2 regions of the Carnobacterium gallinarum DSM 4847 genome follow, and region 2 is predicted to be linked to the other one. Evidence: predicted binding sites of a transcription regulator. Region 2 holds the regulator's gene; the other holds the start of a gene.
The links. The regulator LexA, encoded in region 2, represses DNA repair genes until DNA is damaged. The targets are predictions, from matches to a motif close to CNAACANNTGTTNG.
Positions count from the first base shown of each region.

Region 1: the regulator LexA is predicted to act here: its motif matches at 2,902-2,915, upstream of recA (recombinase RecA).

Region 1 covers NZ_JQLU01000005.1:2,765,607-2,773,408, reverse strand. The annotation lists gene rny (ribonuclease Y) at 1-1,201, opposite strand, end outside; gene recA (recombinase RecA) at 1,652-2,788, opposite strand; gene BR43_RS17550 (competence/damage-inducible protein A) at 2,961-4,217, opposite strand; gene BR43_RS17545 (metallophosphoesterase) at 4,269-5,651, opposite strand; gene pgsA (CDP-diacylglycerol--glycerol-3-phosphate 3-phosphatidyltransferase) at 5,770-6,348, opposite strand; gene BR43_RS17535 (Na+/H+ antiporter) at 6,479-7,802, opposite strand, start outside.
Region 2 covers NZ_JQLU01000005.1:2,908,044-2,915,845, reverse strand. The annotation lists gene BR43_RS18240 (ABC transporter ATP-binding protein) at 1-1,380, opposite strand, end outside; gene BR43_RS20245 (hypothetical protein) at 1,413-1,553, shown strand; gene BR43_RS18235 (YneF family protein) at 1,572-1,808, opposite strand; gene tkt (transketolase) at 2,048-4,039, opposite strand; gene BR43_RS18225 (DUF896 family protein) at 4,371-4,610, opposite strand; gene lexA (transcriptional repressor LexA) at 4,793-5,416, shown strand; gene BR43_RS18215 (hypothetical protein) at 5,553-5,846, shown strand; gene BR43_RS18210 (hypothetical protein) at 6,045-6,497, shown strand; gene BR43_RS18205 (DeoR/GlpR family DNA-binding transcription regulator) at 6,634-7,380, opposite strand; gene BR43_RS18200 (adenine phosphoribosyltransferase) at 7,657-7,802, opposite strand, start outside.

The DNA.
Region 1 (7,802 bases), 140 kb from region 2:
TAACGACAGTTGCATTTTCTTTATACTTAAGTGCAATTTCTTCGCCAATCTCCACATGTGATCCTTCAATTTCATGATCCAATGCTTTACCAATATCGTGTAATAAACCTGCACGTTTGGCTAAAGTCACATCTTCACCTAATTCAGCTGCTAAAACACCAGCTAATTTGGCAACTTCAATTGAATGATTTAAGACATTTTGACCATAACTTGTTCTAAAGCGTAGACGACCTAAAATCTTGATTAAATCTGGATGTAATGAATGAACACCAACATCAAATGTTGCTTGTTCTCCAATTTCACGAATGCGTTCATCCATTTCTTTTCTTGATTTTTCCACCATTTCTTCAATTCGAGCTGGATGAATACGACCATCTTGAATTAATTTTTCAAGCGTCATTCTAGCAATCTCACGACGAATTGGATCAAAACCACTCAAAATGACTGCTTCTGGCGTATCGTCAATAATTAAGTCAATTCCAGTTAACGTTTCTAGTGTGCGGATATTACGGCCTTCACGTCCAATAATACGACCTTTCATCTCATCACTTGGTAAAGTTACAACAGATACTGTTGTTTCCGAAACCTGATCAGCAGCACAGCGTTGAATCGCTAATGAAATTAAATTCTTAGCTTTACGATCAGCCTCTTCCTTAGCTCGTTGTTCTGATTCTTTAACCATCACAGCTAATTCATGAGAAAGATCTTCTTGTGTTTCTTTCACAATGATATCTTTTGCATCTTCTCGAGAAAGAGCGGCAACCCGTTCTAATTCAAGCTGTTGTTCTTCAACTAATGCCGTTGCTTTTTTCTCTTGATTATCAATTAGTTGTTGTCTTGAACTTAATTTTTCTTCTTTTGCTTCAAGAGTACGTTCACGTTTTTCTAACCCATCATCTTTACGATCTAGGTTCTCTTCACGTTGAAGTAAACGATTTTCTTGCTTTAGAATCTCGCTTCTTCTTTCTTTAAGCTCCATTTCAATTTCAGTTCGATATCTGTGATTCTCATCCTTCGCTTCTAACAAAGCTTCTTTTTTTAAGGTTTCTGCTTCTCTTCTTGCTTCCTCCAAAATTCCAGTTGCAGTGTTTCTAGCACCAGCCAGTTCTTTTTCGTGGGTTGATTTTCGGACAAAATATCCTACAATTAGACCAACAACTAAAGTACCAATAGCGAAGGCTACACTGATAAAATAAACCATTTCTCCACCTCCGTATCACGTATTTAATTGTCATTTATTTCTTTTTTGGTACATTATTACAAAAATCCCTTAAATTTAACTGCGTATATTTAACTAAGGTGATATACAAGTTTAATTTTAATTGTAGAAGCTCAACATGTCAACTTAATTAGCATATTTCAATCAACCTTTTTCTTTTTTTTCCTTTTTTATAAACTTCAAAAAAAAGATTTTTTAGGAAAACCTTTACTTTTCAAGGATTACTAACGAATTAGCCTTTAAAATATATTTTTCTTAAACTAAACAATTTTCATTTAATTAATTAAAAATTGAGCTTTTAGTATTGGAAAATTTTTTTATAACTATTTTAATCACTAAAAAAAAGAAATCAGACAGATGTTGGATTTCTTTAAACTAAAACTTTAGTTTAACATCCACTGAACTGTCTGATTTCTTGTAGGCTCACATTTTTCACTTAATTTCTGGTAAATCCAACGTTATTTCTGTTGGATTTTCATTTAGTGAGGGCTCATTTTCTTTATTTTTATCTTCTTTTGCTTCTTCAGTTTTTTTAGTTCCTTTTTTTGATTCTGCTTTTTCTTCCTCCACAGAAAGTTTATCCCCAATGCCGTATGCAGCACGAACTTTAGTTTCAATCTCTGCTCTTAGTTCAGGATTTTCCATAAAGTATTTTTTCGCGTTTTCACGGCCTTGCCCAATCCGCTCACCTTCATATGAGTACCAAGCTCCACTTTTAATAACAATATCTTTATCTGAACCCATATCTAAAAGCTCACCTACTTGTGAAATTCCTTCGCCATACATAATATCCACTTCAGCTACTTTAAATGGTGGTGCAACTTTATTTTTTACAACTTTAATTTTTGTACGGTTCCCAACTACATCTGTACCATTTTTTATTTGTTCCGCTCTTCTAACTTCTAAACGAACGGTTGCATAAAATTTAAGAGCACGACCACCAGGAGTAACTTCTGGATTTCCAAACATTACACCCACTTTTTCGCGAATTTGATTAATGAATAAAGCAATAGTTTTCGTTTTATTAATTGAACCAGATAATTTACGCAATGCTTGTGACATTAAACGTGCTTGCAAACCCACGTGGCTAGCACCCATTTCTCCTTCAATCTCTGCACGTGGTACTAATGCCGCAACCGAATCAATAACAACAATGTCCACTGCTCCACTAGAAACCAATGCGTCAGCTATTTCTAGACCTTGTTCACCAGTATCTGGTTGAGATAAAAGCAATTCGTCAATGTTTACACCTAATGCTGCTGCGTATTTTGGATCTAGCGCATGCTCTGCATCAATAAAAGCTGCAATTCCGCCTTGTTTTTGAACTTCAGCAACTGCATGCAATGACACGGTTGTTTTACCTGAACTTTCAGGACCATATACTTCAATAATCCGACCTTTTGGATAACCACCAACACCTAATGCAACATCTAGTGCTAAGGATCCACTTGGAATTGTTGAAATTTGGGTATCAATTTTCTCGCCCAGTTTCATTACCGAACCTTTACCAAAGTTCTTTTCAATTTTTTTCAATGCTGCATCTAAGGCTTGTTTGCGATCATCTGCCATTAAAATTCCTCCTCAAATCTATCTATGCTTTATTTATTTTACATTAAATTTATAACTTTTTTCTTTCACAAAAACTATCATAATCGTTATTATAAAAAAAAGCAAGCAAAAAATGAACAAACGTTCGCTTTTTATTTTTTATTTTTTTACTCGTACTTAAAAACTTATCTTCTTACTCATCTAAAGGCAATTGTTTTATCAATCGACGAACCAAATCCAATCCAGATAGTGTTGCTTGTTGGCGATTGCTGTTACGATTTCTAGCGAAGTGGTAACATTTTGCAAAACTTGGTTTTCCTTTTTGTGCGATGCCTATCCAAACAGTTCCCACTGCCTGTCCTTCTAAAGAATTAGGTCCAGCAACACCTGTGAAAGATAAGGCTATATCCGTATTAAATAACTTCCGAACACCTTCTGCCATTTCAATTCCACAAGCTTCACTGACTACACCTGCTTCAGCGATTGTTTTTTCGGATACGTTTAATAACTTGGATTTACTTTCGTTGCTATATGTGACAACCCCACCATTGAATACCTCAGATACACCGGAAACACTAGCTAACGAACTTTGAAATTCACCTCCAGTTAAGCTTTCAGCTGCTGTAATTGTTAAATGATGTTCTTTTAACAAATTCACAACACTTTCTACTAAATTGGTTTCATCGCCATAGCCATAAAAATAGCTACCAACGCGCTTTTGTATTTCCGCCTCCATAGTATTCAAAAGCTGGATACAAGCTTCCTCAGTTGCTCCATTTGCGCTTATACGTAATGTTACCTCGTGAACACCAGCATAGGGAGCAAGGGTTGGATTTGTTTGCTTTTCAATTAAATCGTCTAGAATCGTCACTAATCTTGATTCACCAATTCCAAAAAAACGTAATACTCGTGAAATAAGCAATTCTGGTTTATCCATATTCGCTAATAATAGAGGTTTTACTTCATGTAAAAACATCGGCTTTAATTCATTTGGAGGTCCTGGTAACAAAACATATATTGTCTTTTCATTTTGTAAAAACATCCCTGCTGCTAAACCGGTTGAATTTTTCAAAACGATTGAACCTTCTAAAACCACCGCTTGTAATTTATTATTTTCAGCCATGGGACGATTGGAATGTTCATGAAAAGCAATCACTTTTTCTAAAGTAGTCGTATCCGTTACTAACTGGCGTTTTAAATGATTCGCAACTGTTTGTTTTGTTAGATCATCTTTTGTTGGTCCTAGCCCACCAGAAAGTATAATTAACTCACTGCGACTTTCGGCTTCCTGTAATACTCGTTCCAATCGCTCTGGATTATCTCCAACTACAACATGATGATAGACATTAATACCTAAACCTGCTAATTCTTGTGATAAAAAAGCAGCATTTGTGTTTACAATTTGTCCTAGTAGTAATTCTGTTCCTACTGCAATAATCTCAGCTCTCATAAAAAATTCCTCCATCACTTATAGTCTATGCATTTTTTTTAAAAATTTTTTTTAATTAAAAGGAAATTCCATCTGCACATTATTCGTATCTTGATCAATGTAGATACTGTCGATATAACTTGTTAAACTACTTTCTGGATGCTGCTGCAATACTTGATAGGCTGGATTTTTAGCTAATTGCTCTTGAGTTTCTTTTACATTTTCAGGAGCAACGTAAGATTCTCCACCAAAAAAACGTTGATTCGCGTTGCCTATAAAAGTTGCAACTGAATCCAACTGACTTTTATCAGCCCACTGTTCTTCATAAATCTGACCGATTGCAAAACTTTCACCATCTTTTTGCATATTTTCAGCTAAATAGGCTGAATGTTGTAACAGATCTAGATTAGTTGCTCCCGTTTCTTTTGCCCAGCCATCAACATCTGTTGTTTGTCTTTGATAGGTAAAGCTTCCATCTTGATAAGTGAATTCACCAATTGGATTAGGTGCCATCATAAACGAACCCGTTACGATATCATAAATCTTATGTCCTTTCACATCAAGGCTAGCAATATCTTGGGCGTGAATATGACCTGATAAGACAAAATCAACTTTTTCTTTTGCAAAAAAGTCTTGTAAATTCTCAGCTTTATCGATTGTAAATCCACGATTTACCAATTGATTATGATCCATTAAATTATGATGCATTACTGGAATAATTTTAGCACCTTGTTCTTTTGCTAATTGGAAATTTTCTGACATCCATTGATACGTATCTTCACGGATACTTCCGCTGGTTACAGGAGCTCCTTTTGAAGCACTCCAACTGTATTTATTTGAATCAATCATCATTATCCAGAGATTTTTTCTAGGTGCAACCAAATAACTCAATGAAGTGGGATCACTACTAATCGCTTGTTGATACCCATTTTTCTTAAAAATTGATTTAAAATCTTTCGGTAAAATTTGTTCCGTTGCTTCAGCTTGATCTCCACGATATTTTTTCGCCCAACCATCACTGATATCGTGGTTCCCAGGAATCACATAAACTTCTGTGCCATTTTTTTCAATTTCCTTAAAATAATCTGCTAATTCAATTGCACTTTGTTTTTCACCATTTAGAGTTAAATCACCACTTACTACTAATACATCTGGTTGTTCTTTTTTAGCTTGCATGACTAAAGCCTCTAATGTTTCTGTTTGGTAGTTTAAATCTTTACCTGCTGAAGTACTCACAATAAAGTCAAATTTTTTCCCATCATCATGTAAGCTTGGAGCTATATAATGAACATCTGTAATTACCCAAAGTTTAAAGCCAGTTTCAAGAGACTTCGCTGACGGGCTCTCTCTATTTTTCAAAGCTTCTTTGCTGTCTTTTGCTTCATTTCCCGCTCCACAACTTGCTAAAAAAAGTAGCATAAAAAAAAGACTGACTATTTGCCACTTTCTTTTCACTTTCATTGACCTCCCTTTTACAATTCATACCTCTTTATTTTACCATAATCAGTCAAAAAGCGACAAAAAAGGTGAGGGAACTTTTATTCGTTCCTTCACCTTTTGACATCATTCATTTTTACATTGATCCAGAGAAAACATGTTTATTTTTAATAAAATAATCAACACCAGAATAGACAGTAAAAAATAAACACACATACAACATAATAGTTGCAAACGGGAAATTCATTCCAGCAAATGGAAAATTATTTAAAAACAACAAAATAATTGCTACCATTTGAGTTGCTGTTTTAATCTTACCAGGCATTGCTGCTGCCATTACCTCGCCATCGCCAACTAAAAGCAAACGAAGTCCTGTAACTGCTAACTCACGGCAAATAATAATTGCAATGACCCACGATGGAACAATTCCTTGCCCAACTAGAACAATAAATGCTGTAACAACTAACATTTTATCTGCTAAAGGGTCCGCAAACTTACCAAAATTAGTGACTAAATTTCTTGCTCGTGCAATTTTCCCATCCAACCAATCGGTAATACTTGCTAACGCAAAGATAATTGCGCCAACTAATTGTGTAACCTCAATTGAGCTTCCTAACCAATTGACTTGTCCCCAATCAAATGGACCTAAAACGATCACCATGAATATTGGAATCATAAAAATACGAAGTACTGTTAATTTATTTGGTAAATTCAATGCTATTTTCCTCCATCTTCTATCTAAAATTCTTATTTACGTTAGATAGTTATTTACATGCATACTTTGCTAGTTTATCACAGAGTTTCGCTACTTAATAGCGAAACCCTTAATTTAGTTAAATAAAAAATCATTCAGTTCCCATTGTTAATTCACTTAACTCATCATAGGTCACCTGTTCGCCTAATTGATTCGCAATCTCAAAATTAATCTCAGCATTATCTAATAAACGTTGAATTTCTTCTCGTTCGATTTGCAAAGTCAGACTAGCTAAACGGCGCATATTTTGTTGTTGTATTGCTGAATCTAGTTGAACATATTCAGTCCGACGGTTGTATCGCTCCATGACTTCAATTGACTCTTTTCGATTTTCAGAAGTCATTTGATTCTGGATTTCTTGCACAACGGTTCCAGCTACTAATCGTTGAGATTCTTTAAATTCTTCAATTAATTGGCTATGAGCATCTATTTTTGATTTAAATCGTGCGTCAAATTCTTGATTACGCATTTTTTTTACTCGTTTTTTCAACAAATTCATTTTGATTTTAAATAACATAATTTTAAAGAAATTACGTTCTTCAAAACGACGAGAATTTTCCAAATAAACTTGATACAAACGTTCAATCATTGGTGAAATCTGTTTTTCTGCAATTAATTCATCAATTTTCTGCTTCTCAATATCACGAGCAAAATTCATAATCTCTTGCATTTTTCCACGATCTTCATCACGATAACGCCCTTCTTTACTTGCAACTAATTTATCTTCTAACTCTAGTAAAATTTGATTAAGCATCGTATTATTCTCGGCTGTACGCTGTTGCTCCAAACGATCAATTGTGCGAAAGAGAATTTCTTGATAACCTGTAATTTCATCTAATTTTTTAGCATTAATGACTAAATCCGTCGTTACCTGTTCCTTAGGGACTAATAAAGGCAACATGATCGTTGCACTAATCAAACTAAATAAAATAACACTCGCCGTAATAAACAGCACTTCATTTCTTAAAGGAAACACTTCATTGTTTCCTAAAACTAATGGTACTGAGAGAGCTGTGGCTAAGGAAATGGTCCCATGAACACCAGCAAATGCCGTAATAACAGCGTACTTAAATCTAGAAATCCCAGATTTCTTAGCAGGTTCCAAAGCACTTGTCATTTGAATCAGGTAATTACTAAATCCCGCATCTACTGGTTCAACAAAATCAGCATACAATAGATACACCCATGCAAATCGTAAGAAAAGAATAAAACAAAAAATCAAAAGTGAACTTCCAAGTAATTCAGCAACATGAACATCATTAGCATCCCAGATGGCTTTGATAACACTTGGCAGCATTGAACCTAATAATAAGAAAACTAAACTATTTAAAAAATAAATAAAAGTTGACCAAACATTGCTAGAAATCAGCTGCAATTTTGTCGTAGTTTTTTGTAATTTATCCTGTTCAAATCCA
Region 2 (7,802 bases):
AGGTAACCCCATAATGTCTTCATGGATTGCAGTTAATTTAGCCGCTTTAATTACATCTTCTTCACTTAATTCAGGGTTTGCAAAACGAATGTTCTCACGAATAGTTGTTGAGAATAAAAACTGATCCTGTGGTACATAGCCGATACCATGTAGCAAAGCATTTAATGAGTAATCTCGAATATCATGAGTGCCAAAGCGTATTTCTCCTTGGTACTCATCGTATTCACGTAATAAAAGTTTGAACATCGTTGTTTTCCCTGATCCGGTTTTTCCAACAATGCCTAATGTACGTCCACGCTTTAAATTAAAATGAATATGGTTCAAAGCTACACGATCGTCTTCTGGATAATTAAACTCATCAACTTTATAGTCAATATCCCCTTTAACCAACTGCTGAATCGCATCTGGATTCTCAATAATCGAAGATTTTTCCGTCAACAATTCTTGAACTCGATCATAGCTGGCACTTCCGCGTTCCAAAATATTAAATAAACGACCAATAGCAAACATCGGCCAAACTAACATCGCAATATAACTAATAAAAGAAATCAGTTGACCAATTGAAATTGCACCAGACATCACATATTTCCCACCTAAAATAATGGTTAACACATATGAAATCCCCATAATAAAAGTAATTGCTGGATCAAATAATGAATCCACTAAATAAACACGTTTATTTTTTTCAACAACATTGTCCGTTTGCTTTTTAAAATCTGCGACATCTTCTGCTTCTTCACCAAAAGTCTTAATTACTTTGATTCCACTAATACTCTCTTGGGTTTTATCATTCATCGTTGAAAAAGCAGCTTGTGCTCCTCTAAAGCGAACATGTAATTTAGAACCTAATACTCGTGATGCTACTGCCAACATTGGTAATGGAATCAAGGCAATCACCGTTAAGCGCCAATCAACAAAAATCGCCATCGCTATGATAGTTGCACCACCTGTAATAATCGAATCAGCTAAGGTTAAAATACCTCCACCTGCTACCATTTGAATTGCAGATAGATCATTTGTAGCATGAGCCATTAAATCTCCTGTTCGGTATTTTTGAAAAAAGACATGGTCCATTTTCGTAAAATGCTGAAATAAATTTGTTCGTAAGGTTTGTTCTAATTTTGCCGCACTTCCCCAAATATTTAAACGCCAAATATAACGGAAAACATACTGACCAATTCCAGCTGCAACTAAAATCAGAATCCACTTACTTAGTGTTGCAAAAGTCATTTTCCCAGTTGCAATTTCATCTACAACTACTCCAATAACTCGTGGTGGAATTAATTGAACCAAAGCTACTAAAATTAGAAAAGTAACTCCGATTATATAAGATTTTTTTTCTTGCTTAAAAAACCAACCTAACTTCTTAAAAATACTCATCTTGTGTCTTCACCTACCTATTCTTTATTTAAATGATTAAAACTATTTTAGATAATGAAAAAACAAATCAGAAAAGTCCGGTTTTCCGTCTAAGTTTATTCCCAATTCTAAGCACAAAAAGACGAGCAGAAAAAAATCTGCCCGTTTATACAAAAAAAGGAACTCTGAAATAAGTAATCTAATTCCAAGTATTATTTTTTCTTGTTTGCCTTTTCTGTTTGCACTTGCATAGAAGCCATCATCTGTTTGATTTTCTTCTCAGATGGTTTTTGACCCATTTGCATCATTAACATACGTAGCATATCCTCATTAACGGGAGGATTCTTTTTAAAATAATCCATCATTGTTTTTCTTGCTAAGAAATAACCGCCGACAGCGCCACCAACTAAAGCAAGAATAATTAATCCAATACTTAACCAAATATTCATTTCAATTCACTCCTTCCTAGACTTCTCAATTATCAATTGTACTAGATTACGACCTAAAAATAAATAGATAAACTCGAGAATCTTGAAAAAAATAACATTATTTGCAAAAATCCCCTGTTAAAAGTAGTATTATGTTTCATTCTTGTCCATTTCAAGTCTGCTATAGTGCGATTATTTAGTCTGATCTAAGTAAAAAAACAAGACCGAAATGAATCTTCAGCCTTGCTTTAAGTTATTTTTTAAAGACCTTTAAAAGTTGAAACAACATTTTCAACCGTGAAACCATATTGCTCAATGACAATATTCCCTGGCGCGCTTGCACCAAATTTATCGATTCCAATCATCGCTCCATCAAGTCCAACAAAACGTTCCCAACCAAAAGTTGCGCCCATTTCAATTGAAACACGTTTACGAACAGCTGTTGGTAAAACACTTTCTTGATACGCCTTGTCTTGTTTCAAGAATAAATCAAAACTTGGCATTGAAACAACAGCTACATCTTGTCCATCCGCTTTCAAGACTTTTTGAGCCTCGATAGCCAATGCTACTTCTGATCCTGTTGCAATCAAGATTCCTGCTGGAGTTGCGCCATCTTGTGGTGAGATTACATAACCACCTTTAGCTACATTTTTACGTGCATTTTCTTTAGTGCCTTCGATAACAGGTAAGTTTTGACGAGTCAAGACAAGTACTGTTGGATGGTCTGTTGAAGTGATTGCTTGTTCCCAAGCTGCTACAACTTCATTTCCATCTGCTGGACGAATTACTGAAAGATTTGGCATACCACGTAAACTTGATAATTGTTCAATTGGTTCATGTGTTGGGCCATCTTCCCCAACTGCAATTGAATCATGTGTTAAAACATACGTTACTGGTGTGCTGGTAATTGCTGCTAAACGAATCGCTGCACGGAAATAGTCAGTAAAGACAAAGAATGTTCCGCCATAAATCCGAGAGCCACCATGTAAAGCAATTCCATTCATAGCTGCTGCCATTGCAAATTCACGCACACCGTACCAAATATTACGTCCTTCATATTGACCAGGTTCAAAATCTTTTTCCCCTGTAACCATTGTATTATTTGATGCTGATAAATCAGCTGATCCACCCCAGAAACCTGGAATTTTTTTAGATAGTGCTTGAATTGTTTCACTGCTTGTTACACGAGATGCAGCACTTGCACCAAGTTCATAAACTGGCAGTTCGCTATCCCAATCACTTGGTAATTTGCCAGACATTACTTGTTCAAATTGAGCTGCTAATTCTGGATAAGCACCTTTATAAGCTGCAAAAGTTTCATTCCAAGTTGATTCAGCTTCTGCACCCTTATCAATCATTGTTTCTTTAAAACGTGCAGTTACTTCAGCTGGAACTGTAAAATCAGGATAATCCCAACCATACACTTTTTTAGCAGCTGCAATTCCTTCAATTCCAAGTGGAGCTCCATGAACTTTAGATGTCCCTTGATTTGGTGCCCCAAATCCGATGACAGTTTTCACTTCAATTAAAGTTGGTTTTTTCGTTTCAGCTTTTGCTGCTTCAAGAGCTTTCTCAATCTCAGCTAAATCATTACCGTCTTTAACTAATATATGTTGCCAGTTATATGCTTCAAAACGTTTGCCTACATTCTCAGTAAAGGCTTTTGAAGTTGGTCCATCTAATGAAATATCATTTGAATCGTATAAAACGACTAATTTTCCTAATTCTAGATGTCCTGCCATACTTGCTGCTTCTGCAGACACGCCTTCCATTAAATCGCCATCCCCACATAATGCATAGGTAAAGTGATCGACAATTTTGTGTCCTTCTTTGTTATACGTAGCTGCAATATGCGCTTCAGCCATTGCCATCCCCACAGCATTCGCAATTCCTTGACCAAGCGGGCCAGTTGTTGCTTCAACTCCATCTGTATGATGAACTTCTGGATGTCCCGGAGTTTTACTTCCCCATTGACGGAAATTTTGTAAATCATTGATTGTTACTTGATAGCCTGCTAAATGAAGCATGCTATATAATAGCATTGAGCCATGTCCTGCTGAAAGCACAAAACGATCACGGTCTACCCAAGTTGAATTTTTAGGATTAACTTTTAAGTGTTTTGTCCAAAGAGTATACGCCATTGGAGCAGAACCCATCGGTAAACCAGGATGTCCTGAATTTGCTTTTTGAATCCCCTCAATACTCAGTGTTCTAATCGTGTTTACTGCAAGTTGGTCAGTTGTATCGAACAATTAAATCATCCTCTCGGTTTTTATACCTTTATTCTACTGTTTTATTTGCATTTGTGCAACGCTTTCTAGCAAGTTTCTCATAGATTTTTCTTTTTGTAGCACTCTTCCTTTATCTTTTTAGGTAAATAAAACCTTTATACAACTAGCTTTTGAGTTCTTAAAATCCACTTAATTTTAACATAAAATTTAACAATAAAAACTTTCGTTTTTTTAAATTTAAGTATTTTTCACTATTATTCATATCTAAATTACTTTTTAACTTACCAAATTTAGATTTAATTATAGATATTAAAAAAGTTCACTAAGAGATTTTCTTAGTAAACTCATTTTTTTAGCGACCATGTAGTCCCTTTTCTTTTTGAATGTCTTTTAGCTTATCTGGTGTGACATCTTTTCCATCATCATCTACGACTTTCATTCCCTCAATATGGTTACGCATTCCACCACGAAACGCAGCTAAATACTCTTCTCTTAATTTTTTTTGCTCAGTTTGTTCTGTTAAGGTTAATCCGTCGGCCTTAGCCTTATTTGCCAATTCATTAATACGTGCAATTTTATTTTTTCCTAACATAATCCATTCACTCCATCTCTTTCATTCTACTTACATTACTATACCAAAAATAATCAAAAAAATATATTCCTTTGATTATTTTTTTATTCTAAAAAAGTAATACGAACATCTGTTTGATTTTTATTCAAAACTATGGTATTCTATATTCAAGAAATCATAAGAGAAATGAGGTGCACTAAATTATGCGTAAAACACCAGAATCAAGACAGATTGAGGTACTTCAGTACATACATGAACAGGTGCAATTAAAAGGTTATCCACCAACTGTTCGTGAGATTGGTACTGCAGTTTCCCTCTCTTCAACATCAACTGTTCATGGGCATCTTTCTCGCCTTGAAAAGAACGGTTATATCCAACGTGATCCAAGTAAGCCCAGAGCAATTGAATTAACAGCTGCTGGTCTTTCAAAGTTAGGTGTGCCTTCTGATAAAATACCTTTATTAGGAACTGTAACAGCTGGTGAACCAATTCTAGCTGTAGAAGATGCTAGTGACTACTTTCCAATTCCACCGCATCTTAATTACGATGCAGATTCATTGTTTATGTTAAAAATTCGTGGTGAAAGTATGATTAATGCTGGGATTCTTGATGGTGACGATGTCATTGTACGCAAACAAGCAAATGCTGACAATGGTGATATCGTTATCGCTATGACAAATGAAGATGAAGCAACATGTAAACGATTCTTCAAAGAGCAAACCCATTATCGTCTACAACCAGAAAATGATACATTAGAACCAATTATACTAGAAGAAGTAAGTATTCTTGGAAAAGTAGTTGGACTTTATCGTAGTCATATTTCTTAAACTTAGCAATTTCATAGTATTCATGTCAAGTTTGTTCTTGATTTGAATACTATTTTTATTATTTTAAGTCCTATTAGTTGTTTCTACTTTAATTTGTGCTAAAATCTAATAGGTGGATAAAAAAGGAGGAAAAAAGATGGTTGCATTTTTATTTTATTGGTTTAGTTTATTAGTTCAAGTTGCTTGGATCGTTTTAAGTATTGGTCTTTGCGGAATGTATTTGAAAAATAAGGAAAATGGAAATTTATGGGCTTTCGGCGCATTAAATATTCTTTCTATTCTTTACAGTTTAGTAGTTATTTGGATTTACAATACATGGGATTTTGGAGTTAAAACATCTGGAAGCTTTATGATTATTGTTGGTATTCTAGTAGTATTAACTATTTTAGAGTTTATCTTAGGTCGTGAACCTAAAGCAAAAACTGCTTAATTAACTTTGCTTGCTCTTATAAAAAAAACAGAAATCTACTTAGATTTCTGTTTTTTTGTTCACAATTACACAACTTCTTTTAAAAAATATCATTTTCTTCTATTTTTTATACCAAATTTGTTATATGATTGTTTTTGTTAGAATTTCCCATTCTTATATTAAAAAAATATCAATATACTTGTAAAAAGGAGTTTAATGATGGACTATATTAATGAAGTTAATTACATAGACGAACATAAAGAGCAACTGTTTGATTTATATTACTCTGACTACTATACAAAAACAAATGAATATCTACTTAGAGAAAAAGAAACAAATTTTGCGAATGAACAACGAAAACAAGGAATTTATTATCTTGGTTTAGCGATAGATAATTTCCGAAATGATCAACCTAATGATAATGTTTGTCGTTACCTTGCTGAGGATCGTGCAGCAATGGGAACCCCCTTAAAAGAGCTACATGCCTACTTTTTTGAATTTCATACAGCCATTTTAATCTTTTTAAAAGATGCAATTGATGCCGGTGACTTAAAGCGAACTCATGAAGATTTATTAGAATTCTCTCGTGATCTAACAAGTTATATCGCCTTTTTCTTTTATGCCATCTTTGAAGCTTATCAAAATTATATAAATGAGTTATATTTTAATTAAAAAACACCAACATATAAAACTGCAATTTATATGTTGGTGTTTTTTTATAAATTTTATTAGCATAGTTTTCAAAATTAATTTATTTCCGTTTACAACACGCTATCTCCTATTATTTTCAATCAAACGTAACTACCTATCAATAAAGGATTTTAGTTCTTTCATCAAATAAATCTCGTTGTCTCTTCGTTGGTTCTTCATTTGTAATCCAAATATCAATATCTTGGAGGTTTAACCCTTTATATGGTGCATTTTTAGTAAATGTTGTATTTTCTGCAAGGAGAATTACCTGCTTGCTTTGTTTTTTTATCAATTTTTTAATGTAGGCATCTTCCTGATGTTTAAAATAAACGCCAGCTGAATTAATCGCTCCTGCCCCAATAAATGCACACTCAAATTGAACATCTTGAACCAATTCCGCCTCGTTCAATGAATAAAAAAAGCGATCATCCTGATTAAATGCTCCGCCTAATAAGTGCAATGAAACAACTTCTTTTCCAGAAAGCGCAATGCTATTATCTAGTGAATGTGTATAAACTGTTATCGTTTTTTTTACTAGCTGTGAAAGTTTCAATACCGAAGTTGAAACATCAAAAAAATAGAACTGGTTTGACGTAATAAACTGATTAGCTAATTGCGCTATTTTTTCTTTTTCTGGTGTTAGTTGATACAAACGATCACTGTAGCTGGGAATTGATGTCTGAGAAGCTATTTTCATAATCCCCCCATGAGTTCTTTTAACCGTCCCCTCTTTTGATAAAACTAGTAAATCTCTACGAATCGTATCTCTTGAAACAGCAAAATAAGTAATCAATTCATTCGTTGATAATTCGTTTTTTTGCTGAAGTAATCTTTTTATTTCGCTAATTCTTTTCTCTTGGGTCATAACTACACCTCCTTAGTTCATTTTATAAGTATTTTTAAGTAATTTCAAGTATTTTTGTGTTTTTCCCAAAATTAAAACGATCTATACCTTAGGTCCAACTAAAAAATGAGTGAGGTAAAACTATTATTTTGAAACTAATAAGTGAAATAAAAAACTGCAAGAAATCAACATTTATAAAAATGGATTTCTTGCAGTTTTCTCTATTTTAAAAATCGTATCGCTTATGATACTAAATCAAATAAAAAGTAATTATATCAACTTTTTAAAGAGTTAGTCTTAATATTCCATCAATGTGAAAATATCATAGCCTTTAATTTTATCACGGCCATTTAAATCCATTAATTCAATGAAAAATGCTGTTCCAACAACAACTCCACCTAATTTTTCAATTAGCTCAATAGTTGCTGCAATCGTTCCACCTG